3 regions of the Fictibacillus sp. NPDC058756 genome follow, and region 2 is predicted to be linked to each of the others. Evidence: predicted binding sites of a transcription regulator. Region 2 holds the regulator's gene; each other region holds the start of a gene.
The links. Region 2 encodes LexA, which represses DNA repair genes until DNA is damaged. Its sites were predicted from a motif close to CGAACATATGTTCG; they were not measured.
Positions count from the first base shown of each region.

Region 1 (11,139 bases), 1.5 Mb from region 2:
CAAACTTGCTGATTATAGCACAACTGTAGCTGTTAAGGACATTGTTCCTCCTACAGTATCAGATCTTGATGCAGTTGCAAATGGAACACAAGCTCAACTTCTTTCAAATAAAAAAGTTAAGATTGTATTCAGTGAAGTAATGGATAAAGCATCTATTGAAAACAAACTTAACTACCTAAATGGTGGAGCTGCTTTAGACAGCAAAGTAACAATAACTGCAGTTGATGGAAATAAAGCTGTAATTCTTGATTTCACTGATGTAACTGGTGCTCAGGCAAACCCTGCAAGTGCATCTTTATCAGTATTGCGTGTAGTTGATGCTGCAGGTAACCCAATTTCAGCAGTTTCTACAACGGTATTAGTTCCGGCTTCAGTTTCTGCTCCTATTTTTGATAAAGCAGAAGCTACTGGTCAAAACACGGTTAAACTTTACTTCAAAGAAACTATCACAGGTGCACAAGCTGATGACTTCTTAGTTTCTATTGACAACGGTTCTAACTGGGTAGTTGCAGGTGGAATTTCTAATGAAGTAATTGACGGGAAATCTGTTATTACTTTAACAACTGGTAACAACATCCCAACTACTGTTGCTAACGTAAAAGTAAAGTCTGCAGCAGCAAATGTTGATGCTAAGAATAGCTATGGTTCTGCTGTTGATCTTGGTGTAAATGGTGTAACAGTTGGAGACAAGTTTGCTCCTGAAATGGTATCTGCTGTAGCAAAAGAAACTGATGGAGACAACTTTGTTAACGCATTTGAAATTACATTTAGTGAAGCTCTATATGTTCCATCTGTAAATGATACTGACTTCACAATTGAAGGATACACAATCGAATCAGTATCAGTTAACAGCAATGTTGTTACATTAGTGGTTGAAGAGAAAACGACAAATGACTTGTCAGCAGCTCCAAAAGTTGCACTAGTTTCATCTGTTGAAGATCTTGCTCGTAACTCTAAAGCTTCTCAAATTGCTATTACTGCAACAAGTGTTAGTGGTCAAGCAAGCGCTGATGCTGCTGCTGTAGCTGCTGCACAAACTGCATTAACTGTTGGTTATACTAGCCCTGATACTGCGTCAAGTGTAACTCAAAATGTAACTTTAGCAACTACATTAAATGGTGCATCAATTTCTTGGGCATCTGATAATGCAGCAATCACAAATGCTGGTGTTGTAACTCGTCCAGCAAATGGATCTGGGGATGCTACAGTAACACTAACAGCTACAATTGTAAAAGGTGCTTCTACAGCTACTAAGACTTTTACATTAACTGTACTTGAAGTACCTGCACCATAATAAAATATTGGGTTAGGTTTTAACTGCCCTTAATGTGAAAGGCTCTGTAGAGAGAGTATCTCTGCAGAGCTTTTCTTAAGAATTAAATTCATTCCTTAATATGTAACAAATTATATAGTCTTGTTGAGAGTAATCTCAGTAAGGCTTCTTTTTATGCAAGCTAATAGTGTGTATTTTCAGGGTAAAATATATGTAAAACGAAATGAGTGAAAGTAATAATGAGTTATGGGCTATACTTAGCTGACATAGAAACCTTTGATGATTTAGTTGATCGGTTAGAAGAACACATTAAGGAGAGTATAACTTCTTTAAACGCTGAATCGTCACCAAAAGATTTGCGAAAGATCTTAAAAAGTATTTTAGATAGCAAGTGTAAAGAACAGATTCAAACTTATGGATGGACTGGTGAGGAAGAGATTTCTGACCTAGTAGCAACCAATCTGTTTCATGAGGTTTTTGCTGCTTATAATAAACATCTCTATGTGTATTGGTATAGAAAGAATTATGAGGAGCTTGAAGAAGATAGTCCGTTTCATTATGAAAACAGTAATGAGGCTTTTAAGGCATTGAACGCTCATTATCAAGATGAGGAAGTAGAGTTGTCGAATAGATTACTAGTACAAGAAATAAAGCGTGGAATACATACTAAACTGTTTTCAGTTATGCAATCACTAGAGTATACCCTTGAAAGTGAAGCGAATCTGGTATCCGTGAACCTATCAGAGGAAAAACATGAAGATCCGGTTGCTGATGAACTTAAAAAAGTATTAGAAGAAGTTCTAAAACTAGAAAAGCAGTTAGACAAAGTGGTTAATACAATTGAAGAGCTGGATTATAGCAGGAATGAATATTAATTAATCATAAAATTGAATACTTAAAGTAAAGTAAGAAAAGCAATGGATTTTTAGCTTACCATTGCTTTTTTGTTCTTTATACTATGAAAGTAGTTTCAGTTTTTGATTGTTAAATTCTTCTTCAGTCAATATGCCTGCTTTATGAAGATCAGATAATTTTTTTATTTCATCTGCCAGAGAGCCAGATGTTTGATTACTTTTAGTAGCCTTATTGTCTTCCAAATCTGCTTGTTTGATGAGAACGCTTATTAAATTGTGCCAATGATTAGCGTTATTCATTGCATCTTTATATTTTTGGCTATCTCTTTCAATTGGAGAGGGATTCCCGTTAATATCAATATCATTGGTAGTCAATATATTTATTAACTTATAGGGACTTTTGGTATTGTTAACAATAATTTTTAAATCAACTTTATTCACTTTATTTGTTGAAGTTTTTTGAGCAGAAAGTCCACCAATTATAGCACCGACACCTCCGGCTAACACTCCACCTATTAATGCGCCTCCAATTTGACTTGAACGTGAAGTGTTTATTACTGTTACCCCATCTTCTAAGATTTCTGAACTTAATATGTCACTATAATTATAAATTTCTTTACTTTGGTTTGAAGTATATATTAAACAAAGTTTTTTTGAGTCTTCATCTAAAAGTAGTGTCATCTCACTATCATAAGATGTGAACCGTTGAGTTACCTTGAAATCATTTAAACTACGAGTAGCTTCATAGATTTTTTGAGATTTTTCAATTGATTCTGTAGCCTTTCTATCTTCTTCTTTATTTTTAAAATAATAGGAAACTCCAATGATAGCTCCTAATACTATTATTCCAAGTAAAGGTGAAATAGAAAATATAAAAATTAATAAAAATAAAGCAAATCCAACTAAAACACAACCCATAATACTCCCCCCTATTTATTAAACATAACTAACATGCCAACTTATTTTATATCGGAATTTAGCCTAAAGTGTTTATTTTAATGAGTTTGTTAATTAGATGTGTTTGTATAAAATCTCATTCCTCGCATTTTGATACTTGATGATTCAAGTATCTCTCATTTGTTTTAGCTGGTTACTAATAAATTCGTCAAAACATTATTAATTTAATCAAAGATGAAATATTTGTTATAATTAGAATAATATAACATTTTCAAAAAAATAATGTACGGAATACCACTTGTGTTCAAAGAACTTGTTATCAAAAGTGGCAGTAGGAATACTAGAATCTATCATTATTTAGTTTGAAAGTTAAAAAATATCATAAATCAAAATTTATATGAGATTAGAATAGAGTCGAATCAATAGAGGAGATAAACAATGATTGTTGTTAATATTTTCGGAAAAAAAGAACCAATTGTGATTTCAAAAAAACTAGGAATTACGTTATCTAATCTTCCTCAGGATTGGCAAGAAGGATTAATAGAAACAATGAAGGAAGAAATTTATTACAGGGAATATGATATTATGAAATACAATGATTTAGAAAATATGGAACCATATAGTGTAAAAAAAATCGTTGAACATAAAAATTTCTCGGGAATATTTAATCCAGGAAATGAAGATTATTTGAAAGAAATAGCAAGCAAATTAATTTGTGTAAGTATTGACGACTTTGAAAATTCAATGCTTCAAAAGAAGAACTCTTTTTTAGATAGCCCAACTTGCGAAATTGAGTTTGGAGAAAAATGGATTAAATTATATGAATTTCTAACCAGAAGTCATTACAATAATAAAAACTGGATTCCAATGATAAGCATTTATTCGTCAGAAAAAAGTTTATTTGAAAAAACTCATGTGTTAAGAAGCATATATGCTGAAATGAGTTTAAATATAAAGGTGAGTCCAATTATTGTAAATCAAATGCGGATAGACAATCTTTTAGATTTTGGAGAAATGATAGATTCATTTCTTGTGAACGAAGAAAACTTTTATATGTTGGATTATATTCTGACAGCTATAACAGATGATAGTAATTATAATGCATATCATCTTTTTAAAAATTATTCCCTAATAGAGATGATTATTGGGAAAGAGGATTTTAATGATCCAGTAAAATATGATGAGAAATTTGCCTTCTTTATAGATTCTGATAGTTATGGGAGTAACGAAGAAAAAAAGAAGTTATTTGCAAAATTGACACGACAAATACGTAATAAAATTGCACATGGGGATTTTGTTGGTGTAAGAAAAAAATTAGAAAAATATGCTACCTGTTTTATGAAAAATTACCAATTTGATTACTTTGAATATAGTAGAGAAAACTGGATTTACTTAAATATTTGTTGTGAGTTAGATAGAATATTGACTAATGCTATTTGGGGATTGCTGTCAAAATCCAATTTTTCAAGAAATATCAAGTAAAATATACAGGGGAGAATAAATGTTAAAAAAGTTACTTTATATAGGTGAACTAATAGATGAACTAGATAAATTATCGATGCAACATAGAGAAAGATTTCAAGATATATATTTAAAGATAATATCTGAGGTAGAAGATGGTTTTGACAAAATTGAGTTTATAAAGTTAGATGATACTTTAAAAGTAGTGTTTTTATATACAAATGCCAATTATGCAGCGATCTTAAGAAGAATTGCTGATAATAATTTTGAGAAATTAAAATCTAGCTCTAAGTTTGTAGAAAAGTTTGATAATTACGAAGACTTTTTATACAACAATTATGTTCAACGAATTGATTCATACCGTAAAGCAATTAAATTATCTAATCAGGAAAAAAAGATAAATCCGTACTATTTATCACAAATCTATGTAAATTTAGCTAATGTTTATATAGAAATGGGGAGAATAGTTGAAGCAATAGATGAATTAAAAACAGTTGAAGGACTTGTTGATCCTTTTCCAATGGCAAGAGCAAATTTAGGCATTAAGCACCTTTCTTTGGCGCAAAGAATTACTGATAGAGGTATGATGCGTTTCTTAATAGAACAGGGAATAAGAGAAATTCAGGAATCAAGTATTGAATTGTCAATCCATGAAATTCCAGAGGATACTGTCGAGGCTATTTTTGAATGGAAAAAACACATGGAACAAATACTTAAAGATAGATTGTCTGATGTAAAACCTTGGGAACCTAGTAAAGAGGAAAATAGCAAATATAAAGAATGGTCGTCTGAAAAAAATCTCTCATTAAATTATGCAAATATTATATATAAAGTAGGAAGTATAGATGATATTCAAATGATAAATTTAGGAATAAGTTATTTTGGTGAAAATGGAGAAATGACTTATTATGCATGGTTTAATACTTTAAAACAAGAGTACAATATGGCTAGATATTTTCTGTACCAAATTGAAAATGACGAGAATTTAGACATTCATGAATCTCAAAGAAGAAATTTACTTATTAATACACTGGATTATCCAGCAATAGGCTATAAAACAGAGCTACTTAAAATTGCTTTAAAAACAGGATTTAGTGTTCTTGATAAGATAGGTTTATTTTGCTGTAAGTTTCATAATCAATTATTACCTACTCACAGAATTGATTTTCACAAATGGTATAAGGAAATAGAATTTGATATAGCATTAAATAGTCCATTTAATTCATTATATTGGCTAAGTAAGGACTTAGATTTAAAAGCAGGCGAACTTAGGGAGATTAGATTGTTAAGAAATGCTATTGAACATCGATTTATAAGAGTACTTGATAATTATAATAAGCTAATACTCGAAGAATTAAATGATCCAAATAAATATGAATATAAAATTTCATATTCTGAGTTACTATCTTTTACTTTTAAAACTTTGAAATTAGTTAGGACAGCTATTTTCTATATGACCAATGGATTTAACATAGAATTTAATAGGTTTTATTATGATAAGAATGAAGATAAAATCTTTATTCCATTAATGTTAGATGTTTATGAAGATGAATGGAAAAACTAAATATTCAATCAATTTAATATGGTGTGATTAAGGTGAAGCAATTTCCTCTTTATTATTCAACAATCGGATGCGATTGTTGAATAAACAACATATAAACAAACACCTTAAATCAATACGACCCATCAAATAATAAAAGCAATGGATCTTCAAGTTTCCATTGCTTTTTCATATTTATGTATAGCTTTTACTTTTGAAAAGGAAACTTTATGAAGAATATCTTGAAAGTCTATTATCCGAAGCTCCATTTTTATTGAATCGATAAAATGGATATTTCCCTCTATTGATTCCAACCTTCTATTCTTATAGATGACAAATGTTAATGGGAAATTATATTCCATGGCCTCCAATATCAATTCATTCATTTCTTCCATCTGCTGCTCATCGATACTCGGCTCAGGGACATCGTAATATTCTTCATGAATGTACCGTCTTAATTCTTTTACATGTTCCGGTAGCATCAAACTTGTCCATTTTATATTTCCTCGATCACGTATCGACATATGTATCCCTCCTTATCAGTTATTATAAACGAACATACGTTCTTATTAAACTGGTATCTTATTGAAATTAATTTGATTTTATAAAGGAATAATGTCAGTTAAAGTCGAATAATTCCAGTATATGTAATTTAATAAGAGGAGGTACAAATGAAGAAGAGATTATCCAAAGGTGAAAATAATTTTATAAAGGGATGTACGAAAGCGATATTACAAAATGACACTAGTCATCATCACTGGCTCTTTGTTGTTGGAGGGGTTAAACAATATATCAGTCATAAAGATGAAACTTATCTTGAAAATCATCCCATCTTTAAAAATTCAAAATGTATATGTGCAATTGGAAAAGAGTTTATTACCGACTGGCATCACAAAGCTGGAAAAGATGATCTATCAAAACCCTGGATTAAGCGCTCATTAGAAGAAATGCTTGCTAACAGTGAATCATTTGCAGAACTATATTATGCTGCTGAAGATCTAAGAGAGTTAGATAAAGATGAGGTTTTAAATTCTTTAAATACAGGTGGTCTTTGTGAGAAAGGAAAAGAAGAATATTTGAGAAAGGTAACAACCTTGCTCCACAACTAAAACGGCTTTAGAATGTGGAGATGAAATCAGAAAGTAATATGTTATTATAAAGTATATTATCAAATTATTGGAAATAAAATGTTTTCACAAAGGTGGTATAGAAATGGTTTTATTTGATGGAGAAGTAATTGAGAGGTTTAATACCAATAGAGACGATTTTCCTGCATTTTCAGAAGAACAAATTAACGAGAAATATGCTAAAGGTGATGTAAGAATCGTTACTGAGCAAGGACGATTTCAGCTTACTACAATAGAATCTATTGTAGAGGGTTCCGATTATATTCTTAATCCAGAGTTTCAAAGAAGACATAGATGGGATGTTGAAAGAAAGTCTAGATTAGTAGAGTCTTTTATTATGAATGTACCTGTTCCTCCAATATTTTTATATGAAGTTGATTTTTCTCTTTATGAAGTAATGGACGGATTACAAAGATTAACTGCAATTTATGAATTTTATAAAAATAAGTTTGCTTTAACCGCACTAGAAGAATGGAAAGAGTTAAACGGTCTAACATATTCTGAACTACCCTCGCAAGTCAGAAAAGGTATTGACCGAAGATATCTATCTTCCATTATTCTCCTGAAAGAAACCGCAAAAACCCCTGAAGAAGCCCAAAGATTAAAACAACTGGTCTTTGAAAGAATTAATAGTGGTGGGGAAAAATTAGAACCTCAAGAAACAAGAAACGCATTATATAATGGAGCTTTAAATCAACTATGCATAAAGCTTGCAAGAAATAAATATTTTTGTAGAATATGGGAGATACCCGAGCCTACACCTGAAGAATTAACATGTGATAATTTACCTCGAGAACTGACAGAAAATCCGTTATTTAAGAAAATGACAGATGTTGAATTAGTACTTAGATTTTTTGCTTTTAGACACATTGATAACTGGGAAAGAATGACTTTAGAAGATTTTCTTGATTCCTTCCTGAAACAAGGGAATTTGTTTAATCAAGAAGTTATAGATAACTATCAAATACTATTTGAGCGGACAATCAATTTAGTACATGATGTTTTAGGAAACGAGGCGTTCAATCTGTATAGAATCAGAAACGGTGAGTGGAAGTGGTATAGAAGACCTACAAAAGTAGTTTTTGATCCTATCATGCAAGTATTTTCAGAGTATATCCACAGTCCAGAACTACTCATAGATAAAAAGATAGAAATTCAGGAAGGACTAACCGATTTTTATAAAGAAAAATATGATGATTTTGAAGGAAGAAACACCGGTAAATCACATGTAGTCATAAGGATACAAAAGATGAGAGATTTTATTAATGGTGTATTAGAGGCTAAGAAATGAAATCGGTTTTAACAGATTTAAGAAGAGGTCTTGAAGAAATAAGAAAGTTTATTGAGAATAGTAAATTACAAAGACAATTATTCATTATCGTCAGGAAAAATGAAAAAAGTAACCTTCTGTTAAGACCACGAGAATTAGAGGATGAAGTAAGCAAATTCATGTTTCATTATGATTCATTTAGTAACAAGAAAATTTTTGAATACAATACTATAATCATTTCCCTTTATGGTTATTTTGAAAACTATATTGAAGAAATTCTTAAAGCTTATATACTTTCACTAAGAAGTTATATAAAATCTTTTGAAGATATGCCTCAAAAAATAAAAGAAAACCATGCAGACTTATCTGCTCAACTTATACAAAATAAAAATATACCAAAGTACCAAGGCCTAGTGTCGACAGAGAAAATTGTGACCAACATGAGTCTTTGCCAAAATGATGATCCAGCTTACGAAATTAATCTTGACGCATATACATATCACACATCTAACTTTAGAGAAGGGAGTATTAATGAATTTTTCTCTAAAGTAGGCATTGATAATATTTCGTCTTTAATACTCCGATACCCAAAATTTAACGATTATATTATTGAAAATGAAATAAGTAAAACAATTGCTTTTGATATAATGAATGATTTAGCAGATAGACGTAATCAGGTGGCACATGGTTCAGTTGATAACATACTAGACATAGATATTTTAATGGGATATATAGATTTCTTTGAACTTTATTGTTGTTGTTTATGCGAGGTCCTTTTTATGCACTCGTTGGATTACCGTGCTAGAAACAATATTTATCAGTATTGTCTCAATACACCTATAGAAGTATATGGAAGGAATATTGTTTGTTTTGAGGTAACAAATGTTCATTTAAAAAAAGGGGATACTTTATATGCCCAAACAAATAATGTAGCAGAAACAATAAGGTACGGCACTATACAATCTATTCGAATAAATGACGTTGAAGTAAATGAAATTACGTCTGGTGAAAACTGTAAAATAAGTATAAAAGTTGATTTTAAAGTTAGTGAGAATTATAGCTACTTTATTCCAATTACAGATGTTAATAACAGTACTCTACAAATAGTATAAAAAATACCACATATTATAATGTAATAAAATCGGATATTATTCAACTAACTGATGCATTTCTTCAAGAAGGAGAAATGCTCATATTATTCTCAAAAGGTAAATCCTTTATTAATGGGGTTGAAATAAAACAAATTAATGAGAAACATCATTGAGATGTATAATGTATTAAGAAAAAACTCTAAAAAAGAATTAAGAAAAAATTGTCACCAGTTTCTCTTTTTACTGACATTGTCATTTATAATGCGGTGGGATATCTGATTATATTTGGCATTTAAATAAATTACAAAGAAAAATAGAAATTCGTATATATTGGGTTAGTTAGGAGAAGATCTATTTGCTTAAGAATTTAAACTTTCGTATTATATTTTGGTTTTTATTTCTTATTAGTATTATTTTCATTATTATGGTTAAATTTTCACCTTTAAAGGACATTCATACTTCACAGATAAGTTTTATTTCCTGGTTTCCTTTCGGTTTTGAGTTAGGAGAAACAGTTTTTGATCTTTGCATTGGCTATATAGTCAGTTGTATTTTTTACTATATTGTTGTCTATTTACCAGAGCAAAAAAAACGCAAACAAACAATGACAATAATTGAAAAAAGAATTGATAGTATCTTAGGATCTATGGGAATAACTATCTATTATTATTTTCACAAATACGGTATTTCTGAAAATAATAAAAGATTTCAAGAGCAGGTTGAGGATTTAGAAACAATAGACTGTAATAACAAAATGAATTTCAGCTATCAATACATTGAAAAACCAACGGGTCGAACGGTAAGAATGAATACCGGAGAGTTTACTGAAATAATGTCATTGTTAGACCATAGTAAAAGGATTCAAGGAACGATTAATAATATTTTCAAAATACCGGTAATAGTTAATATAGACGAGGATCTAATAGTAATTCTTGAGGAAATTAATAATTGTCAGTTATTTAGAACAGTTTCAGCATTGAAAATGTTTCCATTAGGCATAACACCAGGATTCGGAAAAGATTTATTTCTATATTACCTTTTGTATAAGAAACTTAGCAAATACATTGAACCAACGAAATATAATTTTGATCAAAGAGTAACACCATCGGATTAACGGGTATCCTTATTTCCTTATTGTTTGTGGATTATCGTTTACTCAATAATTCAACTGTCCGATTCTATTAACACCACAAAACAATCATAAAAAAAGTCCGTCAGTTATTGCACCGACATCTCCAACTAACAAGCCTCCTATTAATGCACCACCAATAGATTTTTTGTGAATTTCCAATTGATTCTTTAGCCTTTTAATCTGCTTTATAATTTAGATAGTAAGCAGATCCAATTATAGCTACTATAACTACTTTTCCAAATATAGGTGAAATAGAAATTACGAACATTTAAAAAACAAGCAAACCTGCTTTTTAAAAGTAGATCAGCTATATTTTCAACCTCGGGGTTAATTGGTTCTTTGTCTTAAAAAACAGGAAAAATACAATTCTTATTGAATCAATTTGTAAATCACTAATGTTAACACAAAAAATTTTTATTTAGAGGTGAACTAGGTGTTTATAATAAATAAAGAGAATAATAGAATAACTAAGTTAAATCAGAAGACATTTTCTG
Region 1 covers NZ_JBHYPU010000001.1:482,536-493,674, forward strand. The annotation lists gene ACFW35_RS02375 (S-layer homology domain-containing protein) at 1-1,294, shown strand, start outside; gene ACFW35_RS02380 (hypothetical protein) at 1,513-2,148, shown strand; gene ACFW35_RS02385 (SHOCT domain-containing protein) at 2,230-3,045, opposite strand; gene ACFW35_RS02390 (hypothetical protein) at 3,463-4,506, shown strand; gene ACFW35_RS02395 (LA2681 family HEPN domain-containing protein) at 4,526-6,049, shown strand; gene ACFW35_RS02400 (YolD-like family protein) at 6,196-6,549, opposite strand; gene ACFW35_RS02405 (hypothetical protein) at 6,697-7,134, shown strand; gene ACFW35_RS02410 (DUF262 domain-containing protein) at 7,238-8,443, shown strand; gene ACFW35_RS02415 (MAE_28990/MAE_18760 family HEPN-like nuclease) at 8,440-9,534, shown strand; gene ACFW35_RS02420 (hypothetical protein) at 9,869-10,627, shown strand; gene ACFW35_RS02425 (DUF4268 domain-containing protein) at 11,079-11,139, shown strand, end outside.
Region 1: the regulator LexA is predicted to act here: its motif matches at 6,579-6,592, upstream of ACFW35_RS02400 (YolD-like family protein).

Region 2 (11,139 bases):
TTCAATTTAGCATTTAACTGGCTGAGCTTTTCTCTCATTTCATAAAAAGATTTCGAACTATACTTTCTGTACAGCCACATGATACAGATAATAAAAGGCAATATTCCTAAACAAAAAACCGCAAGTTTCACATTTAGATAAAACATAAACCCAAATATACCGAATAGAAAAACGATATTCTGAACAAATGTGGACAGAACACTTACATATAGATCTTTAACTGCCTCAGTGTCATTCGTAATTCTGGAAACAAGACTTCCAACCGGCGTGCGGTCAAAGAATTTCAAACCTAATGAATGTACTTTTGAGAATACTTGAATCCTTAAAGTTTGAATGATGTCTAAAGCTACTGACTGGAACAAGACAAATTGAATGTAATTTACGGTTGCAGACAGCACAATTAGACCAATATAGCTGCACCCAAGAATAATAAGTGCTTTTTGATCGAAAATTCGAGGTGTTAAATAATCATCAATAAACGTTTTGACTAATATCGGTGCTGTAAGTTCAGATGCAGTTGCAGCCAATAGGAGAAGAAAGGCAATCGATAGACGTTTTTTATGCATTTTTGTATATGACATGAGACGTTTAAAAACGGTCCATTGATTCATACGATTCAATTCTTCGTCAGAGTGTACATTGCCGTCTCCACTCATCTGTTTCCACCTCCTTGTGCGATCAGCGTTTCAAGAGCTTGCCTTTCGTAAGTATCCTTATACCAGCCCTCTTCACATAATAAGGACTGATGTGTACCCCTTTGAATAATGGTGCCGTTATCCATAACGATAATCAAGTCACAATGAGCAATTGAAGACAATCTGTGAGCGGTAATAATAGTTGTTTTGTTTTTTCTTTTTCCTTTTAAGTTCCGGAGGATTTCTTCCTCAGTTTTTGCATCAACAGCAGATAAAGAATCATCCAAAATTAAAATTTCAGGGTCAGTTACTAGAGACCTTGCTATAGATATCCGTTGCTTTTGCCCTCCTGATAACGTTACACCCCTTTCACCAACTACTGTTTCATATCCATATTTAAATTGTGCAATATCTTTATGAATGGAAGATGTATTTGCAGCATCTTTTATGTCCGCAAAAGGAGCATCTATATTTCCAAAAGCAATGTTTTCTGCGATGGTAGCAGAGAATAGAAAATGGTCTTGAGGTACATAACCAATCGCAGATCGTAAAATATGCAGCCGGTAATCACAGATATCCTTTCCATCAAGTGAAATATCACCTCTCATTATGTGATATTCACGGAGCAGCAACCTGCAAAGTGTTGTTTTCCCGCTTCCTGTTTTGCCGACGATGCCCATTGACTGCCCGGTTTCTATAGTAAAACTGACGTCTTTTAAGACAGGAGTTTTATTCAGATAACTAAATTCCTTAAGGTGAAATTCAATATTACCTTTCGGCAGAGTAGATATTGTCCCCTCATCATTAATCTCCTCATTAACTGCCAGTAACGTTTCTATCCGATCATATGATGCTCTTCCTCTTTCCACGATATTAAACAGCCAGCCAAATGCAAGCATTGGCCAGATTAATAGTCCCAGGTAACTGGTGAACGACACAAGTTCCCCTATTGACAGTTCTCCCTGAATGACCAAAGATGACCCATAGCTTACTGCTAGAAAGAATGAAAAACCGATAATAAGTGAAATTGTAGGATCAAACAATGAATCTATTCGAGCAACTGCCATATTCTTTCTAACAGCATCCTTCGATAGTTCTGTAAAGCTGTTAATATCATCTCTTTCCTGTCCGAATGCTTTAATTACACGTGTTCCCGATATACTTTCCTGCACTTTATCGTTAAGTGATGAAAATGCTTCCTGTGCGCTGTGAAATCGTTTGTGAAGCATGGTTCCATATTTATTCGTCGCCCATGCCATTACAGGCAAAGGAAGCAAACTTACAAGCGTAAGCTTCCAGCTAATCGTCGAGGCCATCGCAATCAGTGTAAATCCACCCATCATCAATGAATCTACTAAGGTCAGAACACCATCTCCTGCCGTTTGCTGAATCGCTTGAAGGTCATTTGTCGAGTGAGCCATAAGATCTCCCACACGGCGCTTTTGATAAAATTCCTGAGACTTTTTTGTGAAGTGCTCATAAAGTCTGTTTCTTAGCAGCATAGCAAGTTTAACAGCAGCCCCAAAAATTAATATTCTCCAAATATACCTTAGAACATAGATCCCCACAGCAATTGCAATAAGCAATGCTCCATATTGCCATAACAATTCATCCGTTAAAGTACCTTCCTTAATGTGATCGACGGTTAGACCCACAATTTTAGGCGGCACTAGCAGACAAAGTGAAACAAACGCAAGCATAATGATACCACCTAGATATCGAAGCTTCTCTTGTTTGAAATACCACATTAATTGCATAAAAACTTTCATGTCTGTCCCCCCATATATGCAAATAAAACAAGTATAGTTTACCAATATATGAAAATTCCGAAAAGAAAAAAATTCATAAAAATAAGACCACCTTTAAAGCGGTCTTTAAAATGAGTTAAAGAATTTTGTTAATTTCGTTCTTAATTTCGTTGTAAAGGTAATCAAAGGAATCTCCACCCACCTTGATACATTGACTTTCATACTTTTGTTCGGCAAACTCATACTTTGGATCATAATAATTTTCAAGTAAGAAAGAGACGACTTTTTCATAATCTTGCTGTGTGAGTGCTTCTTTGATCTCCGTCATGATAGGAAACGGAATTCTTTTAAAGAGTTTCAGAACTGCTTCTTCGATTTCTTCTCTATGAAACAGCGGATCATATACATCACAAATATATTTTACTCGCATTCCAAAAGGCATATCAATATGGATGCGGGTGCCCGAATACTTGCCTTCTAGCAAAAAGTCGGGAACAACGACCCTTCCTATTCTTTTGCTTTCAGATTCAATAATTAAAACAGGAGAGTCTTTTAGTTCCTTTAAACGCTCAAACAATCTTGATTCAAACTTTTTCTGTGAAGCTGGTTCTTCTCCAATTCTTCCAAAAATTGACCCTTTATGACTAGCCATTCCCTCTAAATTTATAACCGGATAACCTTCATCCTGCAGCTTCTCCAAAAATTTAGTTTTCATAGTCCCTGTATAGCCTTCAATAACTATGATTTTTTTCGGATTTTGAGCATACTCCTCAAGCATTTTTTCAATTTGCTTCCTATAAGAACGTATCCCGCCATCCAGCTGTAAACACTCTATACCCAAGATAGACATTGTTTGTGCAATACTTTTAGAACGCATTCCGCCTCTCGCACAATAGATCACAACCTGCTTATCTGGATTATTTACCATTTCGTTCTTAATCTTTTTTAACAATTCCGGAAGTTTCGGAGCTGCAATCTCCAGTCCGCGTTCAATCGCTTGTTCCTTGCTATTTTGCTTATAAATCGTCCCAATTTCCGCTCTTTCATCATTCGAAAAAATACTTAAGCATTTTGCACCAGGGATATGATATTCTTCATATTCTTTAGGAGACCTGACATCAAAAAGCAGATGTGAATCAGAAACTATTTCATTTATCTGGATTGTTTTTATATCGGTCATAATCATCATCCTTTTTTGACGTTTTAAGCAATTAGAACGAAAACAAGCACCCGATTTTACTCAGGGTGCTTGTACACTTACTTCATTTGCTTGTTCATAGCCTGCATCATTTGATTAATTTTCTTTTGAGAAGGCTTTTGACCCATCTGCATCATCATCACACGCAACATATTTTCATTAATCGGTGGATTTTTTTGTAAATAACTCATCATATACTTGCGGGCAATAAAAAATCCGATCGCAACGCCTGCAATCAGCGAAAGTGCACACACAAGGATTATCATACCAGTACCCATTGTTAAAACTTCCTCCTTCATGTTGTCTAGAACTAGTTTACTACAAGTTATAGGTTACATACAACATTTGAAAGTTAATTAAGTGGCATACACCATGTTCAATTTAAATGGTGACAGCCATCCATATTTTCTTTCTCCATAATCCATCGCTAAGAAGTATGACTCAAATTGCCTTAACGCTTCAAACACAATCGTTTCTGCTTCAAAATTACCAATGCTGTATAAATGGAGATAACGATCGTTCAGCTCTATTCTTACTGTGCTATTTTTGCACGGAAGTGTATATGATTGACCTTCACACCGCCAGTCATACTTATCACTTAATTGCTGCCTAAAATGTTCCTCTAGCTGCGAAACGGAGATAGAGGATGTTATGTAACCGATCTGTTTATTTAATATTTGTTTAGAAATCCCAGATGTACGCTGTTCTTCAAAAAATAATTGAAAAAGCTTATTTTCTTTTCCATAGTAGGAATGAGCAACTTCTTTTGTTATTAAATATATAAAAAATTCTCTCATGAAAAAGCTCCTCTCCAACTTCTTTGCTGACAAGTATATACAAAAAATGGAGAAAAGCTTGTCTAAAAAACAGAGTGAAAAATAACTTTTTTTGTCGAAAAACAAAGAAAAGAAGGTTTTCGATTGAAGACCTTCTTTCTTAAAAAACATTTTTACTTATTTAGCATCTCTTTAACACGCTTCACTACATTTTCAGGAGTAAAACCATATTCTTTCTGGATAACTTCTCCAGGTGCAGAAGCTCCAAAAGTATCAATGGCTAATGTTTCTCCTTCTAGTCCAACATATTTATGCCAGCCTAATGAAGCACCCATTTCAATCGCTAAGCGTTTCGTAATATGCTTTGGAAGCACTGATTCTTTATAATCTGAATCCTGCTTGTCAAAGCTCTCCCAAGAAGGCATGGAAACAACAGATGCTGAGATTCCTTCATTTTTCAGAAGTTCTTGAGCTTCTACTGCCAAACTAACCTCTGAACCTGCAGAAAGAAGAAGCACTTCCACTTCTGATTCAGATGGCGATACTACATACGCACCGCGTTTTACACCTTCATAAGCTTTTTCTTTTGTGTTTTTCAAAATAGGCAAATCCTGACGGCTTAAAACAAGCGCTGTTGGCTGATCCGTACTTTCAACTGCAATCTTCCAAGCTGCGTTTGATTCATATCCGTCAGCTGGACGAATCAAGTTAAGATTTGGAAGGGCACGCAATGAAGCAAGCTGTTCAACAGGCTCATGTGTAGGACCATCCTCACCTACCATCACACTGTCATGTGTTAATACATAAGTCACTGGCAGACCCATTAAAGCAGACAAACGAATTGCTGGACGAACGTAATCGGAGAAAACAAAAAATGTTCCACCGTATACCTTAAGTCCTCCATGGAGAGCCATTCCGTTTAATGCCGCTCCCATTGCGAATTCACGAACACCAAACCAGATGTTGCGGCCGCTGTAATCGTTTCGGCTAAAGTTTACTTCGCCCTCTAGAAGTGTTTTGTTTGAACCAGCTAAATCCGCGGAGCCTCCAAAGATTGATGGAACGTTTTTAGCAAGTACATTTAACGCTTTTCCAGCAGAAGAACGAGTAGCAATCGCCTTATCAAATTCAGGCATATTTTGATCCCAGTTTTCTGGCAGACTTCCTTTAATAGCTTCTTGAAGTTCTTGAGCTAATTCAGGATAAGCTTCTTCATATGCCTTGAATTGCTTATTCCATTCATCTTCTTTTGACTGACCTTCAGACTTTAACTTTTCAAAATGTGATTTAACTTCTTCAGGAACGTGGAAATCATTTTCAAATGTCCACTTGTATGCTTCTTTTGTTAACAGGATTTCGTCTTTCCCTAGTGGTGCACCATGTGAAGCAGATTTACCAGACTTATTCGGTGAACCGTGTCCGATTACTGTTTTAACTTCAATAAGTGTCGGCTTGTTTAACTCTTCACGAGCTTCTGCTATAGCCTTTTCGATTTCTTCCAAGTTAGTTCCATCTTCTACAAAAAGAACTTGCCAGCCGTATGCTTCAAATCTTTGCTGTACATTCTCTGAGAATGAATGATGCAGATCACCATCTAAAGAAATGTCATTCGAATCATAAAGCACAATCATTCTTCCTAATCCAAGGTGCCCAGCTAAAGAAGCAGCTTCTGCAGATACACCTTCCATCAAGTCCCCATCACCACAGATGGAATACGTATAATGATTTATCACTTCGTGTCCATCACGGTTATATTTCGCAGCCAGGTGACGTTCTGCCATAGCCATTCCAACAGCCATCGCAATTCCTTGTCCAAGTGGGCCGGTGGTTGCTTCTACACCGACTGTATGACCGTATTCAGGATGTCCAGGAGTTTTGCTTCCCCATTGTCTAAATTGCTGCAAGTCTTCAATCGTTAACCCATAACCGCTTAAATGAAGCAAGCTATACAATAGCATTGATCCATGGCCCGCTGATAAAACAAAGCGGTCACGGTTAAACCATTCTGGATTAGATGGATTATGGTTCATATATTTCGCCCAAAGGCTATATGCCATTGGGGCTGAACCCATAGGCATTCCTGGATGGCCGGAATTGGCCTTTTCTATGCTGTCAATTGATAGTGTTCTGATCGTATTAATTGCTAATTCATCAATATTACGTGACAAAAAAATCATCCCTTCATATGTACTAAACAGTTTTGAATTACATAATAAACCTTCATGTCCAATTAGACAAGGTAAACACTTTGTAAACTACTGTTATTTTACCATTACCCTCTTCAGTTCATACAAAAACCGCCTGAAACTATAGCAACGAATACGTTGTTATAGTACAGGCGGTTTAATTTATATTAAGCTAAACCGGGAATCTGACAAGAGAAATAATCCGTTTTTTCGTCATAATCAAGCTTCATATTTTCAGCAAACCAGCTTTCTTCTGCTTTAACAAAAAATCTTAATCCTTCAACTTCCTGAATGTAGTCATTTTCTTCTGGCACCGCAGGAGTTACACCAAGTGAAAAGCCGCCCGAATCACCGCTTCCCGCATACTTCACAAAAAAACGCAAACCTTCTTTTGCTCCTAATTCGATATCTTTATAAAGATTAGCAGCTGCACTCGTGATTGAAAAAGTCAAAATATTCTCCCCTTTCAAAGTTGTTATATAACAGTATATACTAATAAATATTTAATGCAACAGAAAAAAATGCCTTTTTGCATTCTTGCAAATAGGCATTAAGTATTAATGTTTAAGGTTATTTTTATTGTCTTTGCTTCTTTTTAGTTTTTCAGGTGTTACATCATTTCCGTTTGGATCTACAAATGTAACGCCATGCAAGTCTTGAACAAAAGATTTTCTAAACACTTGGAGATATTCTTCTCTCAGTTTCTTTTGTTCAATCTTTTCTTCTTTTGATAATTCTGTTTGCTTGGATTTTCTGGATAGTTCATTTATTCTTTGCATTTTATCTTTAGATAGCATCTATAAAAACTCCTTTTTCCGATCTCTTTCTCTCAATCTTACATGAGTAGAAAAGGAATTTCTAGTTATCGGTATTTTCCATATATTCTCTGTATCTTCGATGAACAGTGGCTTTTGAAATGTTATAGCCTAGCCCCCTGAGTGTGGCAGCAATATCATGAAAAGTAAGCTTCATTTCTTTTAGCCGGACTATTTCGTGTATAGGTACTTCTTTCTTTTCACGGCCTCCATAAGTTTTGTTCTTCAGATTTTTCTGAGGTTTATAGCCATCTTTTACCGCTTTTTTCATACCTCTTTTGATCTTCATATTATGGAGCTTTCGCTGATATTCCTCAACTGTTGAGACAATATCCAGAACCATTTCATCTGCTTCAGTTAAAGTGTATTCTCCGTTATGTGATAATGTAAACACTTTTATATTGTATTTAATTAATTGATGTAGAATTGCCATCTTAGCCTTGCCTCTTCCTAAACGAGTATCATCCTGAACAAGCAGATACTGAAACTCACCATCCCTTGCCATATCCAAAACACTCAATAGCTCATTACGTTCCAGTGAATAGCCGCTAGCCTTTTCTGATATACAATTAATTACTTCTAGATTAAATTGATCTGCCAGTTTCAACAGCTCTGCTTTTTGTCTTTCGATTGATGTGGTTTGTTCATCTTTTTCTGTACTGACTCTGCAATAAATGATAGCTTTCATAGATTAAAGACCTGCTTTTTATTTATTAACCGGAATTATTACTTTCTGGCCTGGAAATACAGCCGCCGCGTTTACACTGTTCTTTTGTTCTACCCATTTAATAAATTCCCAGTTGGAATAATGATGTTTAGCATTATATTCTTCAGAAAGACTCCATAATGACTCTCCTTCTTCAATAGTAACTTCTATATATTGTTTATCCTGTGATGCAAGATTTGATAATGTAAAAAAGATTCCCCCTACTAAACCTAAAAATACAATAACATGCAACGTCCCTTGTTTCATTATTATTCCCCTTTCAACAAACGTTTGTTCGTATTTATTATCTTTATAATAACTGGAACGTTTGTTCGGTGTCAACACATTTTTTCGAACTTATGTTTGTATCTGCAAGAATGCCATGCTATACTTTTTTATAGATAAAAAATCTGGTGAGGTGCTTAAAAATGACTAAGTTATCCAGACGGCAATTGGATATTCTGGCTTTTATAAAAGAAGAAGTATCACAAAAAGGCTATCCGCCTTCCGTTAGAGAAATTGGTGAAGCCGTTGGACTTGCTTCGAGTTCTACTGTCCATGGACATTTAGCAAGACTTGAGAAAAAGGGGCTAATACGCAGGGATCCAACTAAGCCAAGAGCAATCGAGGTATTAGGGTTAGAAGATAATATTCCTTCTGTCAGATCTGTGTCGATTCCGGTAATCGGTAAAGTAACTGCAGGGCTTCCTATCAGCGCTGTTGAAAATGTTGAAGAATATTTCCCTCTTCCCGAACATGTTGTTGGAGACGAAAATGTCTTTATGCTTTCCGTAGTTGGAGACAGTATGATCGAAGCAGGAATTTTTAATAAAGACTTAGTTGTTGTAAAACAGCAGCCAACAGCAAATAATGGAGATATTATCGTTGCAATGACTGACGAAGATGAAGCAACTGTAAAACGATTCTTTAAAGAAAAGAATCATATCAGGCTTCAGCCAGAGAACTCTTCTATGGAGCCTATTATTCTGCAGAGCTGTACAATCTTAGGTAAAGTAATAGGTGTTTACAGAAGTATTCATTAATTCATCAATTTATTTAAGCAAGCTATTTTTTAAAAATGGCTTGTTTTTTTGCACCTTCAAATTCATCGGATATTAACAATACTAAAAAATTAAAAGAGGTAATTACTAATTTTTTTCTTCAGCTTTCCATTTACGAAAAAGATAAAATACATAACCATTGATTGAAAATATTACGTGATACATAGCAATAGACCATTCTATTCGCCACCCATGGTAATAGACCCTCAATTGGACGAGCTTCTTAAAGTTCTGCGTAAGGGAGATACAGTGGTAGTCTATAAATTAGTGTACAATTTTAGGGAAAGTTATCGTCGTATATAGAAGTATTCATTAAGTATAATATTTGCGATTAGACAAGCTGTAAATAAAAATTACCGGCTTGTTTTTTTTTTGCAAAAAATATCAAGTATAATTTCATTTTCCTTTATTCTCTTCTGATTTCCATTTGCGAAATAGATAAAAAACAAATCCTTTAATTGAAAAGGCTTCCTGTTTCGCCTGCTAAAGGACACGGTCTAATAAGAGTAAATTGGCTAATTCGTATTGGTGAACAACCTATTCTTATAAAAAAAAAATGAATATAATAAACCAGTTGAAGTAAGAGATTAGGGGGCTAAAGAATATTTTAAAATAAAGATATTAACATCGGAGAAAGTAGGATTTTTTCCTAGTATCATAATAAAATAAATAGGTGATAAGATGGCAAAAAACAACAAGTCTAATAATAAAAAAAACTGTTTAATCGGACCTTTAAATTCAATAGAGCGCAATGAGAAAGCATTTCAAGTTCGTCTTAAGGCAGCAGCTTCCCAAATGAAACTTCCTCTCACTAAACATCCATGTAATGGTGACGAACAATTGTATCCAACTAAAATTGGCAGCTTTTCTAAGGGGTTGCCACATAATTCCCTTGGCGAGGTTGACCTCCAGGCATATAACCAATTTATTAAGGCCTTAAAAACAGGTAAGAAACGCCATTTTGAATCTATTCCTCTCGGCGGTGACGTCAAGCTTGCAAATCCTCAAGCCGTTTACGCATTTGATCTTGCGGGAACTGATTGCCACAACTTAGGTATCGCTGTACCTCCTTCCTTTAACAGTGCTTGGGAGGCTGGTGAAATGGCTGAACTATATTGGCAGGCGCTGACCCGCGATGTGCCTTTTCTTGAGTACGGCACCAATCCACTTACCATGGAAGCAGCTTCAGATTTATCCTCATTTTCTGATTTTCGCGGACCGAAAGCCGACGGCAAAGTCACAACTGGTACGCTATTCCGCGGAGACACACCTGGTGACTTAACAGGTCCTTATGTCTCCCAATTTCTATTGAAAGACATCCCCTATGGTGCGACAACAATCATTCAACGATATCGTACAACTGTGAGAGGATCTGATCATATGACATCATATGATAAATGGTTGGATGTCCAGAACGGCTCAACTCCTGCGGCAGCGTTATTCGACCCTACACCCCGCTATATCCGCAATGGAAGGGATTTGGGTGAATATGTTCATCAGGACTTTTCCTTCCAGGGTCCACTTTCCGCTTGTTTAGTTCTGCTGAGCTACGGCATAGGAGCATTAGATGAATCCAACCCCTACCTTAAATCAGAAACCCAAGGTGGTTTTATTACCTTCGGGGCCCCACATATTCTTGATTTAGTTACAAAAGTGGGGCGGGCAGCACTTGAGGCAGCCTGGTTCCAAAAATTCCTTGTCCACCGCAGACTACGTCCCGAGGAGTTCGGAGGACGCGTCCACAACCATATGATAGGTGCACAATGCTACCCGATAAACTCAGAACTCCTCAATTCCAAGGTGATTTGTAAGGTATTCAAAAAGTTCCGCAGCTACCTGCTTCCTATGTCCTATCCGGAAGGCTGCCCAACCCATTCGGCTTACCCAGCTGGCCACGCAGCCATCGCTGGGGCCGGAGCCACTATTCTCAAGGCATTCTTTAAAGAATCGTTTGAGATTCCAAATCCAGTCGCCGCCAGTTCGGATGGCCTCTCATTGCTTCCTTATTCAGGAG
Region 2 covers NZ_JBHYPU010000001.1:1,938,850-1,949,988, forward strand. The annotation lists gene ACFW35_RS09745 (ABC transporter ATP-binding protein) at 1-656, opposite strand, end outside; gene ACFW35_RS09750 (ABC transporter transmembrane domain-containing protein) at 653-2,404, opposite strand; gene mnmH (tRNA 2-selenouridine(34) synthase MnmH) at 2,520-3,563, opposite strand; gene ACFW35_RS09760 (YneF family protein) at 3,641-3,859, opposite strand; gene sirA (sporulation inhibitor of replication protein SirA) at 3,938-4,378, opposite strand; gene tkt (transketolase) at 4,531-6,534, opposite strand; gene ACFW35_RS09775 (HesB/YadR/YfhF family protein) at 6,711-6,995, opposite strand; gene ACFW35_RS09780 (DUF896 domain-containing protein) at 7,101-7,340, opposite strand; gene ACFW35_RS09785 (YneB family resolvase-like protein) at 7,402-8,046, opposite strand; gene yneA (cell division suppressor protein YneA) at 8,065-8,331, opposite strand; gene lexA (transcriptional repressor LexA) at 8,493-9,107, shown strand; gene ACFW35_RS09800 (phosphoesterase) at 9,807-11,139, shown strand, end outside.

Region 3 (11,139 bases), 380 kb from region 2:
TTGTAATTTGGATGAGCGGATTGTGAACATACTGCTCTAACATACTCCCAAGGTTCAAAAATACCTGAAGAATAAAGCGGTGCTGTTTCTATGTACGGGTTCATCTTCCTGATTTTCACCAGGCTGTAATGATTAAACGATGAAATGACCGTCCGTTTCTCCATTCCATATTGGTGCAGGAGCTGCAATGTCTTTTCTTCAAGACCGCTGTATTCTATCACGTTATTTTTCAACTCTATATTAAGAAGCATGGGCAAGGGTGCGATCCATTCTAAAAACATTTGCAGTGATGGAACATGTTCACTGCCAAACTTCTTTGAAAGCCAGCTTCCCGCATCAATCTTCGTAAGTTCTTCATATGTAAAATCTGCAACATTGCCTTTTGTATTGGTAGTCCGATCGAGTTTTTCATCATGAATAATAACAGGAACACCGTCTTTTGAGAGCTGTACATCGAGCTCGATGCCATCTGCGCCGTCTTCAAAAGCTTTTTTAAATGCTGCCATCGTATTCTCAGGACAATCTTTGCTTGAACCTCTATGGGCAAAAATATAAGTCATTTAAATGAGCACCTTCCTCGACAGTTCATTTTAGTTATAGATAGTATAGGCGAAAATAATTGGCAAGGGAAATAAAATAAACCCCTCCTGTCGCAAGGAGGGGGGATGGTTATTTTCGGCGTTTTGACCGTTTTTTTGTTTCTTCTCTTTTATGTTCTTCAACGTTGGCACCTTTTTCAGTAAGCCAGCGGATAAAAACCAGCTCTTTTTCTGTAAGAGATCGTTTCGTGAACTTTTCAAACTGAATGCGCAATTCAAGGTATCTTTGGGAAATTTCCGTTTCTACCACATAAATCCCTCCCTAAATCTAGCTCTTCTTTAAATGATAAGAGTGAGGGACTGGGCTTGTCAATTTTTTCTAATCGGCAATTTTCGCAGAAAAATAAGGGATTTTGAATAAAATAAACAAAAGGAGCTGATTGAAATGAAAATTTTTCTTAAATTATTTCCGCTGCTGTTAGCCGGGATTCTGATATCTTCGTATATTACACCCGCTGTACACGCGGCATATCCTGGCATGCAGGAGCCAGCCTATGCAAAATGGGGAAGACTGGCTGTTTTTGAAACCGGAAAACGCTATCCGGATTACGATATCGTTGATTATTTATATATGGGTCGAAATTTAGCTCAAAACGAAGATATTGTCGAAAAGTTTAAGCTGTGGCTCAAAAAAGGTTCCTCTGAAAAAGGAGTTATTATAACCATTACACTGACTCCTAATGGTGTATTTAAAACAATAGCCTTTCAAGAAACTGACCGTTAGATTTATTTAATATTACCTAATTCTTCAGATCGTCTTACTGCTTTCTTAATACAAGCTAAGAAAGCATCGTGTACTTGGTATTGATCCAGCTTTCCTATACCCGCTTCAGTTGTTCCGCCAGGGCTTGTTACTTTTTTTCGGAGTTCTATTGGAGATTCTGATGTGTTCTTTAGCATAAGAGAAGCGCCGAGGAGTGTTTGAGAAATTAATGTTTTGGCCTCTTCATGGGACAGGCTTAATTCCTCAGCCGCTTTTTGCATCGCTTCCGCAATATAATAAATATAAGCGGGACCGCTGCCAGATAGGCCAGTAACGATATGAAGCTTATCTTCTGGCACAAGTGTTACGGTTCCGATCGTTTCAAAAAGCTCAACAGCTTTTTGTACGTGAACATCTGAAGCAAATATACCTTTGGAAAGAGCGGTTGCAGAATATCCGATTGATGCTGATGTATTAGGCATGGCCCGGAGTACAGGATTTTCATTATTCGTCCATTCTGTAATGGTTCCTGTTGATATTCCTGCCATAACAGAAATAATGAGCTGTTCTTTCTGTATAAAAGGTTCAAGACTTTTGACAGCTTGCGAAGCATCCTTCGGCTTAACAGCTAAAATGATAATTTCAGCATCTGATACTGCTTCCTTTATAGTTGGAGCAGGGATTACACCGTATTTTGTCTGAAGCTCTTTAAGCCTCTCAGAATTGCTGCTGTTTTTAATCGTGATAAGATTTGCTTGCCATTTATTTGTTTTAATAAGCCCTTCCATAATCGCTTCAGCCATAGCACCTGCACCAATAAATGTGATTTTTTCTTTTTTCACGACAGATCCCTCCCTCAAATTTGAGTATAAAAAAACTCCCTAGTCCTGTTAAAAGGACGGATGGGAGTGATCCGTGGTACCACCTTTATTGGCAAAAGTTCTTGCCCGCTCGAAACGCCTGTATCGCAGGACTGCGCTGGATTTCTCCAGGTGCTCTGAGGGCAGGTTCAGCATTTCCTTTTCCGGTGAAATCTTGCAGCCTTCGGATTCCACTCTCTGATCGGGGGAGAATACTTACTGATCCCTTTCAACGCAAATTATATTATCCAAATCTTTTATATTTTAAAAAACATTATGCTATGATTTCTATATGTATGTCAACAAGTAATTATTTGGAGGAAATCATGACAAAAGCTGCAACTATTATTCCGATTACCCTGCCTACACCATTTGATGTGGGTCCTGTCAATTGCTGCCTCCTTATAGGTGATGCGGTTACTCTTATCGATTCTGGTCCAAGGACCGATGAAGCAAGAGAGGTCCTTTTATCTTCTTTAAAAGAAAACAGACTCTCATTTAAAGATTTGGATCAATACATATGCACACATTATCATCCTGATCATGCTGGCCTCTCTAAAGAAATTCAGCAGGCAGGTGTGGATACGCTGACGCTCAAAGAAGCTGTTCCTTATGTCAGCGGCGACAGCGATTTTTTGAAATGGGCTGATTCATTCTATATAGACCTTTATCGTTCTTTTGGTGTGCCAGATTCATTAGGAAGGCTGGAACTATTGAAACTGAAAAAATACCGTGAGTTTATTACTCCTTTCATGCCTGATCTGACACCATTGCCTGGGGAAAGTGTTCCTGGACATGAAGGTTTTGTTTTCTTAAAAACGCCGGGACATGCTCCTGATCATTTATCTCTTTACAATGAGGTGCAAGGTGTTTTTATTGGCGGAGATGTTCTTTTGCCGCATATTTCATCAAATGCACTCCTTGAACCGCCGGCACTTCATGAAAAAGACCGGCCAAAAACTTTGCTTCAGTACCGTGAGACACTTCAAAATCTATTAACGTTAAATCTTCAAACGGTTTATCCTGGGCATGGCGAGCCTTTTGAAAATGCACATGAATTAATACGTAAAAGACTGCACGATCAGAACGAGCGTGCAAAAGCCATTGAAAAGCTGTTAAATGATGAGCCATTAACTGTATTTGAATTGTGTGTCCGTCTTTTTCCAAAGCTGTACGAAAAGCAGCTTGGTTTAGTCGTATCTGAAGTATCAGGCCATCTTGACCTTCTTCAAGAAGAGGGAAGAATTATAAAAGCAGAAGAAGAAGGGCTATTTTATTTTAGACAGACAGGAGCAGTTCGATGAGTACACTAAAAAATAAAGTGGTTGCGATTACAGGAGCTTCAGGCGGACTCGGAGCACACCTTGCGCTGGATGCTGCGAAAAAGGGGGCTTTGCCAGTATTGTTCGCAAGAAGGGAAGACCAGTTGAAAATCGTTCAGGATACAATTATTAAAGAAACTGGAATTAAAGCCCCTTTCTATACATTGGATGTTTCTGACCCTGATAGCGTTGAGAAAGTTTTTACCCGAGTTTTAATTGATCAAAAAAACGTACATATTTTAGTTAATAATGCTGGCTTTGGAGTCTTTGAGGAATTTGCAGATGCTCCCTGGAAGAATATTGAGGGGATGTTCTCTACAAATGTTTTAGGCTTGATGGCATGTACTCGTGCGGTCCTGCCGCATATGCTCCAGAGAGGCAGCGGGCACATCATCAATATCGCATCACAAGCTGGAAAGATTTCAACACCAAAATCAAGTGTGTATGCAGCAACAAAACATGCAGTTCTTGGCTTCTCCAACGGACTGCGTCTTGAAGTAGCGCATAAAGGAGTTCATATAACAACAGTTAATCCAGGCCCGATCGCTACCGATTTTTTCACGCTTGCTGACAAATCGGGCAACTATGTAAAAAATATTCAAAAGTTTATGCTTCAGCCTTCTCACGTTTCACAAAAGATCTTAAAGGCTATGCAGCGTCCTGTACGTGAGATTAATCTGCCATGGTGGATGAATATTGGCAGTACAGCTTATCAAGTTATGCCGCGATTAGTGGAAAAACTCGGGGGAAAGTCATTCCGGCAAAAGTAGGATACCGTAATAATGTTATGTAAACTAAAAGAGATAATGGTATTTGGTTTCAGGTTCGGAACTAAGATTTGTGGATTCAAAGCCAAATATCGTGGAGTGAAGCCTGAAATTTCTGGATTATTGAGGTTCAAAACTCGTGGATTGAGACCCGAAATTTCTGGATTGACATCCAAAACTCGTAGATTAAGGTCCACATCCTATGGATTATTGTCCGGAATTCCTCAACATACAGGCAGGTTCTGTTTTCTGGAGCAGAACCTGTTATTTATTTGTAAAATAGTCATAAATAACGTCCTGAATTATAGCGTACATCGCTTCTTCCTGATCTTCCTCTTTGATTTGCTTCATTATTTTCATTTCCAGCTGACTCCATTCCTGTTCGGTCAGCATGCAATCCTCTTCCTCCCATAAATAATCCTTTAATGCCCGTAAAATCATTTTGCGAAGCAATGAGCGATTCATTTTTTCACCTGCCTTTCCTATATAAATCCTAGACTTATGAGCCCAAATCGTCAATCTGCAAAAAATGCTGAAAAAATTACCATTGTTATAAGAACATATATTCGGTTAAAATGGGTATACATATAAAGAACAAATGTTCGTATTGTGATAAGGGGGCTTGTGACAAATGAACTATGAAGATATGCCAGAGCGTACCATTTTGTGTATGGATATGAAAAGCTTTTACGCCAGCTGTGCTGCTGTTCGCTTAGGGTTAAACCCGCTCACATGTTACTTAGCAGTGGTGGGAGATACAGAACGGCAGGGAAGTGTCGTTCTTGCTGCCTCTCCGCGATTGAAGGCAGATTTCGGCATCCGCACTGGAAACCGCTTGTTTGAAATTCCTAAAAATAAAGACATCATTGTAGTAAATGCCCAAATGTCCTTTTTTCTCGAGAGGTCAATGGAAATTACAAAGCTGCTGCACCGTTATGTCCCGCCTGAATCCATTCACACATACAGTGTGGATGAAAGTTTTATTCAAGCAGACGGAACGGAAAAGTTATGGGGAAGTCCTCAGGAATTAGCTGAAAAGATCCGCCGGGATATCTGGAGGGAATTCGGATTGCCGTGTGCGATCGGAATTGGACCGAACATGCTGATGTCAAAGCTTTGTTTAGATCTTGAAGCGAAGAAAAAAGGTGTTGCCGAGTGGGGGTATGAAGATGTTGAAACGAAACTCTGGCCTCTATCTCCTTTAAGCAAAATGTGGGGAATCGGGTCAAGAGTGGAGCGGACTTTAAACAGGATGGGAATTGTGACAGTGGGTGACCTGGCGCATTATCCACTCGAACTTTTAGAGAAAAAATTCGGCATCATGGGGAATCAGCTTTACTATCATGCATGGGGGATCGATTTATCCGAAATCGGTGCTCCCATCATGCAGGGACAGATCAGCTATGGGAAAAGCCAGATTTTGCTCAGAGACTATATAGATATTACCGAGATCAAACATGTCATTTTAGAGATGTGCGAAGAGGTGGCAAGACGTGCAAGAAGAGCAGGGAGAGCAGGGAGGACGATAAGCTTTGGAGTAGGGTACAGCAAAGATGAAGGAGGCGGAGGCTTTTATCGCTCTAAGACGATCGAGCAGCCGTCTAATATTACGATGGAGCTTTATCAAGTTTGTCTGGAATTGTTTCGCACCTTTTATCAGGGGCAGACTGTACGCAAAATATCGATTGCTTTGTCAAACGTGTGTGAGGATACGGAAACACAGCTCACTCTCTTTTCTTTAGACCATCCAAAAAAAAGACAAATCGGCTATGTTATGGACGAGATCAGGCAAAAATATGGTTCAAATTCTCTCTTACGGGCTGTTTCTTATACAAAAGGAGGGACTGCTCTATACAGAAGCCGTCTCTTAGGCGGACATAAGGCATAGGGAGGGAGAAACGGTGATTCGTGACAGAGGAACGATAAAATGGACTGCTATGATGCTTCCAGAGCACGTGAAAATGTTAAGAGAACATCAGGATGGTCTGGATTATGGAAGAAAACCAGAGCTTGATGAACAAAGATATGAAGAATTTAATGAAATCATCTGTGTGGCGATGGAGGAGAACCGGGAACTGAAATTCAAGTATTATCAAAAGGGAAGGATAGCCGAGCTCACCGGCCATGTTCATTATGTGGATGAAATAAAAAAAGAATTGCGCGTGATGAATAAAATGGACACGATGCATCTTTTAAAAGTGATGGACATCGTGGATATCGAATACACAGATTGAAAGAAGCTGGCTCAAAATTCTGAGCCAGCTTCTTAACATCAGCCAAAAATCTGTGTTAAATATATCATGATTAAAAGTCCCGCAATAAAGGATAATGTTGCTGAGCGTGCGTGTCCGTCACCATGGCTTTCAGGAATAAGCTCTTTATAAACAATAAACAGCATCGCACCAGCAGCAAAAGAGAGCCCATACGGCACAAGATTTTCAACGTATGAAGTTAAAGCATAGCCAATCATAGCCGTAACGATCTCAACAGCTCCGGTTAAAGTGGCTATGAAAAATGCTTTAAGTCTGTTCATCTTTTGATGTATTAAAAAGAGTGCAACAAGCAAACCTTCAGGAGCATTCTGCAAACCAATCGCAAATGCGATCAATCCCCCGAGACCTGCATCATCACTCGCGTAGCTTACACCTACTGATAATCCTTCAGGAAGGTTATGAAGCGTAATGGCAGCAATAACTAAAGCTGCTTTCGCATCAATGCCTTTAAGGATTCTAGTATGATCTAAGTCTACATGCGGGACGAATCTTTCTAGGATCATCAGTGTCAATGTGCCAAGAGTAATACCGATTGTAAGCACAATTAAGTTTGATAGTTCGAGCGCTTGAGGTATTAAACTAAAAGTTGATGCAGCGACCATGATACCTGCGGTAAGAGCAAGCAGTATATCGCGGAACCGGTGTGTCACCTGAGACCAGAAAAGAACAGGTAATGCACCAAAGCCGGTTGCTAATGCAGATAAAACACTTCCAAATAAAGCAGCTTCCATTCCGTTACCCACCTTAGTCAAATATCCATTTTTGATGAAAATAGTCATATGGCTCTTTTAGTATACCTTCTTTTTGTTTTTAATAGAAGTAAGCGCAACGAAAGCGTTTGAATATGGATTAAAAGAAGGTGACACTTTGAAAGTCATTATTATTGATCCGGGCCATGGTGGGAATGATCCGGGCGCTGTAAATAAGAACAGTTTTGAAAAAACATATAACCTGGCAATCGCTAAGAAAATTCAGTCTTATCTGCAGAATAACTATGAAGTGAAAGTATTGATGACCCGCAGCTCAGATGCAACTTTTTCATTAGATGATAGAACAGATTTTGCTAACAAGCAAAAGGCTGATTTCTATTTATCGATTCACCAAAACAGCGGTGGCGGGGAAGGTTTCGAAAGTTATGTATATATAAACGTCGGAGCTGAAACAAAAAAAATACAAGATGCAATACATGCTCGTACAGCAGCAGTAATGAATAAATACGGAGCTAGAAACAGAGGACAGAAGCAGGCGAATTTTCATGTGCTGCGTGAAACAAAGATGCCAGCTGTGCTGCTGGAGGTTTTGTTTATTGATAACGCTGCGAACCTAGCTCTATTAAACAGACAGGATTTCCAAAATGAAGTGTCTGCTGCCATTGCATCAGGGGCTGCTGCGGGGCTTTCATTAAAACAAAAACAGCAGGAAACGAAAGATCTTTTTACCGTGATTGCTGGCGCCTTTGAACAAAAAGAAAATGCTGAAGCAAGAGTTCGGTTTTTAGCAGATAAGAAGATTCCAGCATTTATTGACGAAGAGACAATAAGCAATAAAAAATATTACAGAGTACAAGCTGGAGCTTTTCAAATAAGAGACAATGCTGAAGCTCACGTCATGAAGATACGCGCTTTAGGAATAAAGGATGCCTATGTAATAGTAAAAGGAGAAGATAATGGGCAAGGACCAGCTCCAGAACCTCCAAAACCAGAACCTACAAAACCAGTACCTCCAGCTGGCCTAACAATACAAGGAACAACATTGCTTTCTGCCGATGAAATAGAAAGATTTGTTCGTAAAGTAAATCCGAATGCGCCAGAATTAGCCGCATTATATGTTCAGATCGGACAAGTATACGGGATCAGAGGAGACACGGCATATGCACAAGCTGTTCATGAAACTGGATATTTCCGCTTTCAGGGCAGTGTAAAAGCATCTCAAAATAATTTTGCAGGAATTGGCGCAACCGGGAAGACAGAAGGAACAACGTTTAAAACACCAGAAGAAGGTGTATTGGCACATATACAGCATCTATATGCATATAGTTCCACAGAACCTTTACCTCCGCACTATCCTTTGGTTGACCCGAGATTCGATCTTGTTCAAAGAGGTAGCGCAAAGGCATGGAATCAATTAAACGGAAAGTGGGCAGTTCCAGGTACAAATTACAGCAATATGATTCTCGAAATCTATAAATTAATGCTCAATGAAACAAAAGCACATTTGCAAGAAAGAGTGAATCAGATAGACAAGCAACTAAAAGAAATATAAAGCCGGATTATTTCCCGGCTTTTTTTGCTTATAGGAAAAAAATAGCCAATAAAGTGGGAAGATTATATAATAGAAATTGCTGAATTTAATATTACGCTTTACAGGAAGCAAAAAGCCCTGATGAGAGAATCTTCTCTTTTAGGTGAGTACTGGGCGGATCACAAATAATTTCAATCGGATCGTCTGGATAGATGGAGAGAGCAATAATGCCTAAGAAACTCTTTCCATCAGCTGTGCGGTCTCCTTTTTTTATATAAATAGATTCTTGAAAACTGCCTGTAAGCTCTACAAGTTTCGCAGCACGGTCTGCAAAAATGGGTGCTGTTGCTTTTACAATCACAATATAACCTCCTTTGCCATCACACATATGTATGGATATGTGCAGAAGAAGGAAAAATGCTTACTAAATTAGATTTTTCATGGAGGAATTATGAAAATCACAAAAAAGTGGCTATTCATCATGATAAGTGCGGCTATTCTAGTCTTATTAGTTTTGTGGCTGCAAAAAAATTATAAAGGATTTAGTCCTGAAGAATTTAGAAATTGGATCATGCAATGGGGGCTGCTGGCACCATTTCTTTTTATATTGCTCTATACGGTAAGGCCATTTGTATTATTTCCATCGTCTATATTTGCAATAACAAGCGGTCTTTCTTTTGGTTTCTACTGGGGTTGTTTGTATACATATCTCGGCTCGCTTGGAGGAGGGCTAGTCACTTATTATGCTGTTAACCGGTTAGGCCGATTTAAGAAAAGTAACCAATGGAAAAATGAAAGGTATAATAAAATACGCAGCAATATTGAGAGAGAAGGGTTTCGTTATGTACTGCTGCTGAGGCTGCTTCCTGTATTAAATTATGATCTTGTAAGCTATTTAACTTCGATTACTAAAGTGAAATTTAAAGATTACGCAATTGCAACAGCAATCGGAATAATTCCCGGAACGATAGCATATACCTATCTTGGTACTTCTATGACATCTCAAAGCAAGGAAGTCATCTGGATCGGAACAACCTTGCTTTTTGTTATTGTGGGATTACCCCTTGTATTCAAAAAGAAGATGAAGGCAAGGATTGGATTATAAAAAAGTATAATTGATTAAAAAGCTGTATCTTTAGTAATGACATTCAGAGCTGATTCAGCATCTGCTCCTTCAACGATATACAGAAAAGAATCGCCTTCTTTTAAAGTAAGGAAAAATGATACGAGCTGGGAAAGTCCTGATGCGTGAACGGTATGGCCGTTTTTGGACAAAAAAAGCTGACTGTTAATAGATTTAGCAGATTGCATAATTTCAAGTGCTTTATTTACGGTATATTTTGCTGTAACTTTAACTTTTTTTGAACAAATCTGTTTCATTTTTATAGCCTCCTGAGGTTATGAATTGCTGATATATTTCCCATTAATTTTAAAAGTGAAACATGGTCTATAGTCCCGGATTTTTTGCTTCCAATAAAAATTACAGCAATTTGGCCCATGTAAAAAGAGTACCGCCTCTTAAGGGAGGATCGGTACTCTTTTTGTATGGCTCTTAAAAAGGTGGTTGTCTTTAAATCGTTTTTGTGAAGACCCTTCGTTGCTAGTTGTTTGGAGCGCAAGGTGCGTGCCGACCACATGAGAAGCTTCTCGCAAGGCATGCGACGAGGAAGCTCACATCGGTAGCATTTACTTGTAGACGCAGTAGCAAGGATACTTCCATGAAGCGGGACAGGTGAGACTCCGTCAGCGCGAAGAGATAGGGAGGCTCACCGCACGCCCCGCGGAAAGCGAGCATTCTGGAGCGGAAATCAACCACTTCTAATAGCAGCAAAGCTTAAGAAAACAGCCTTTACATTAAGCAGTATTCTTTGCTTTTTCGCGTTTTGTCTGTCTTCTAAAGAATAGTTCGTAAAGCACTGGGACAATAATTAATGTTAGCAGAGTGGAAGTAGTGAGTCCTCCGATAACCACAATTGCCAGTCCTTTTGAGATTAATGTTCCAGATGAAGTAGTCAATGCGAGTGGTATAAGTGCCGCAATTGTAGCAAAAGCCGTCATTAAGATCGGTCTTAGGCGAGTTTTCCCTGCTTCAAGAAGTGCTTCACGCACTGGCATGCCCTTGACTTCTCTGTTCTGTCCAATACGATCAACTAGTACAATCGCATTCGTTGTTACAATACCGATAAGCATCAATATTCCAATCATAGCACTCACAGATAGCGGTTCATTGATTAAGAATAATCCCCCGATTGCCCCGACGGGAACAAATAATAGAGAAGAAAGAATAATAAACGGTATACGTGCACGGCCAAACGTAATCAGCATCGTTAAGTATACGAGACCGATTGCAACAAGCATTGCTAGACCGAGATCT
Region 3 covers NZ_JBHYPU010000001.1:1,556,420-1,567,558, forward strand. The annotation lists gene ACFW35_RS07795 (glycerophosphodiester phosphodiesterase) at 1-560, opposite strand, end outside; gene ACFW35_RS07800 (hypothetical protein) at 670-849, opposite strand; gene ACFW35_RS07805 (DUF3889 domain-containing protein) at 985-1,323, shown strand; gene proC (pyrroline-5-carboxylate reductase) at 1,326-2,144, opposite strand; T-box leader at 2,194-2,404, opposite strand; gene ACFW35_RS07815 (MBL fold metallo-hydrolase) at 2,489-3,466, shown strand; gene ACFW35_RS07820 (SDR family NAD(P)-dependent oxidoreductase) at 3,463-4,254, shown strand; gene ACFW35_RS07825 (YqzH family protein) at 4,516-4,716, opposite strand; gene ACFW35_RS07830 (DNA polymerase thumb domain-containing protein) at 4,883-6,139, shown strand; gene ACFW35_RS07835 (YolD-like family protein) at 6,153-6,485, shown strand; gene ACFW35_RS07840 (ZIP family metal transporter) at 6,524-7,255, opposite strand; gene ACFW35_RS07845 (N-acetylmuramoyl-L-alanine amidase) at 7,392-8,786, shown strand; gene ACFW35_RS07850 (HPr family phosphocarrier protein) at 8,878-9,126, opposite strand; gene ACFW35_RS07855 (TVP38/TMEM64 family protein) at 9,217-9,870, shown strand; gene ACFW35_RS07860 (HPr family phosphocarrier protein) at 9,885-10,145, opposite strand; gene ACFW35_RS07865 (efflux RND transporter permease subunit) at 10,620-11,139, opposite strand, start outside.
Region 3: the regulator LexA is predicted to act here: its motif matches at 4,843-4,856, upstream of ACFW35_RS07830 (DNA polymerase thumb domain-containing protein).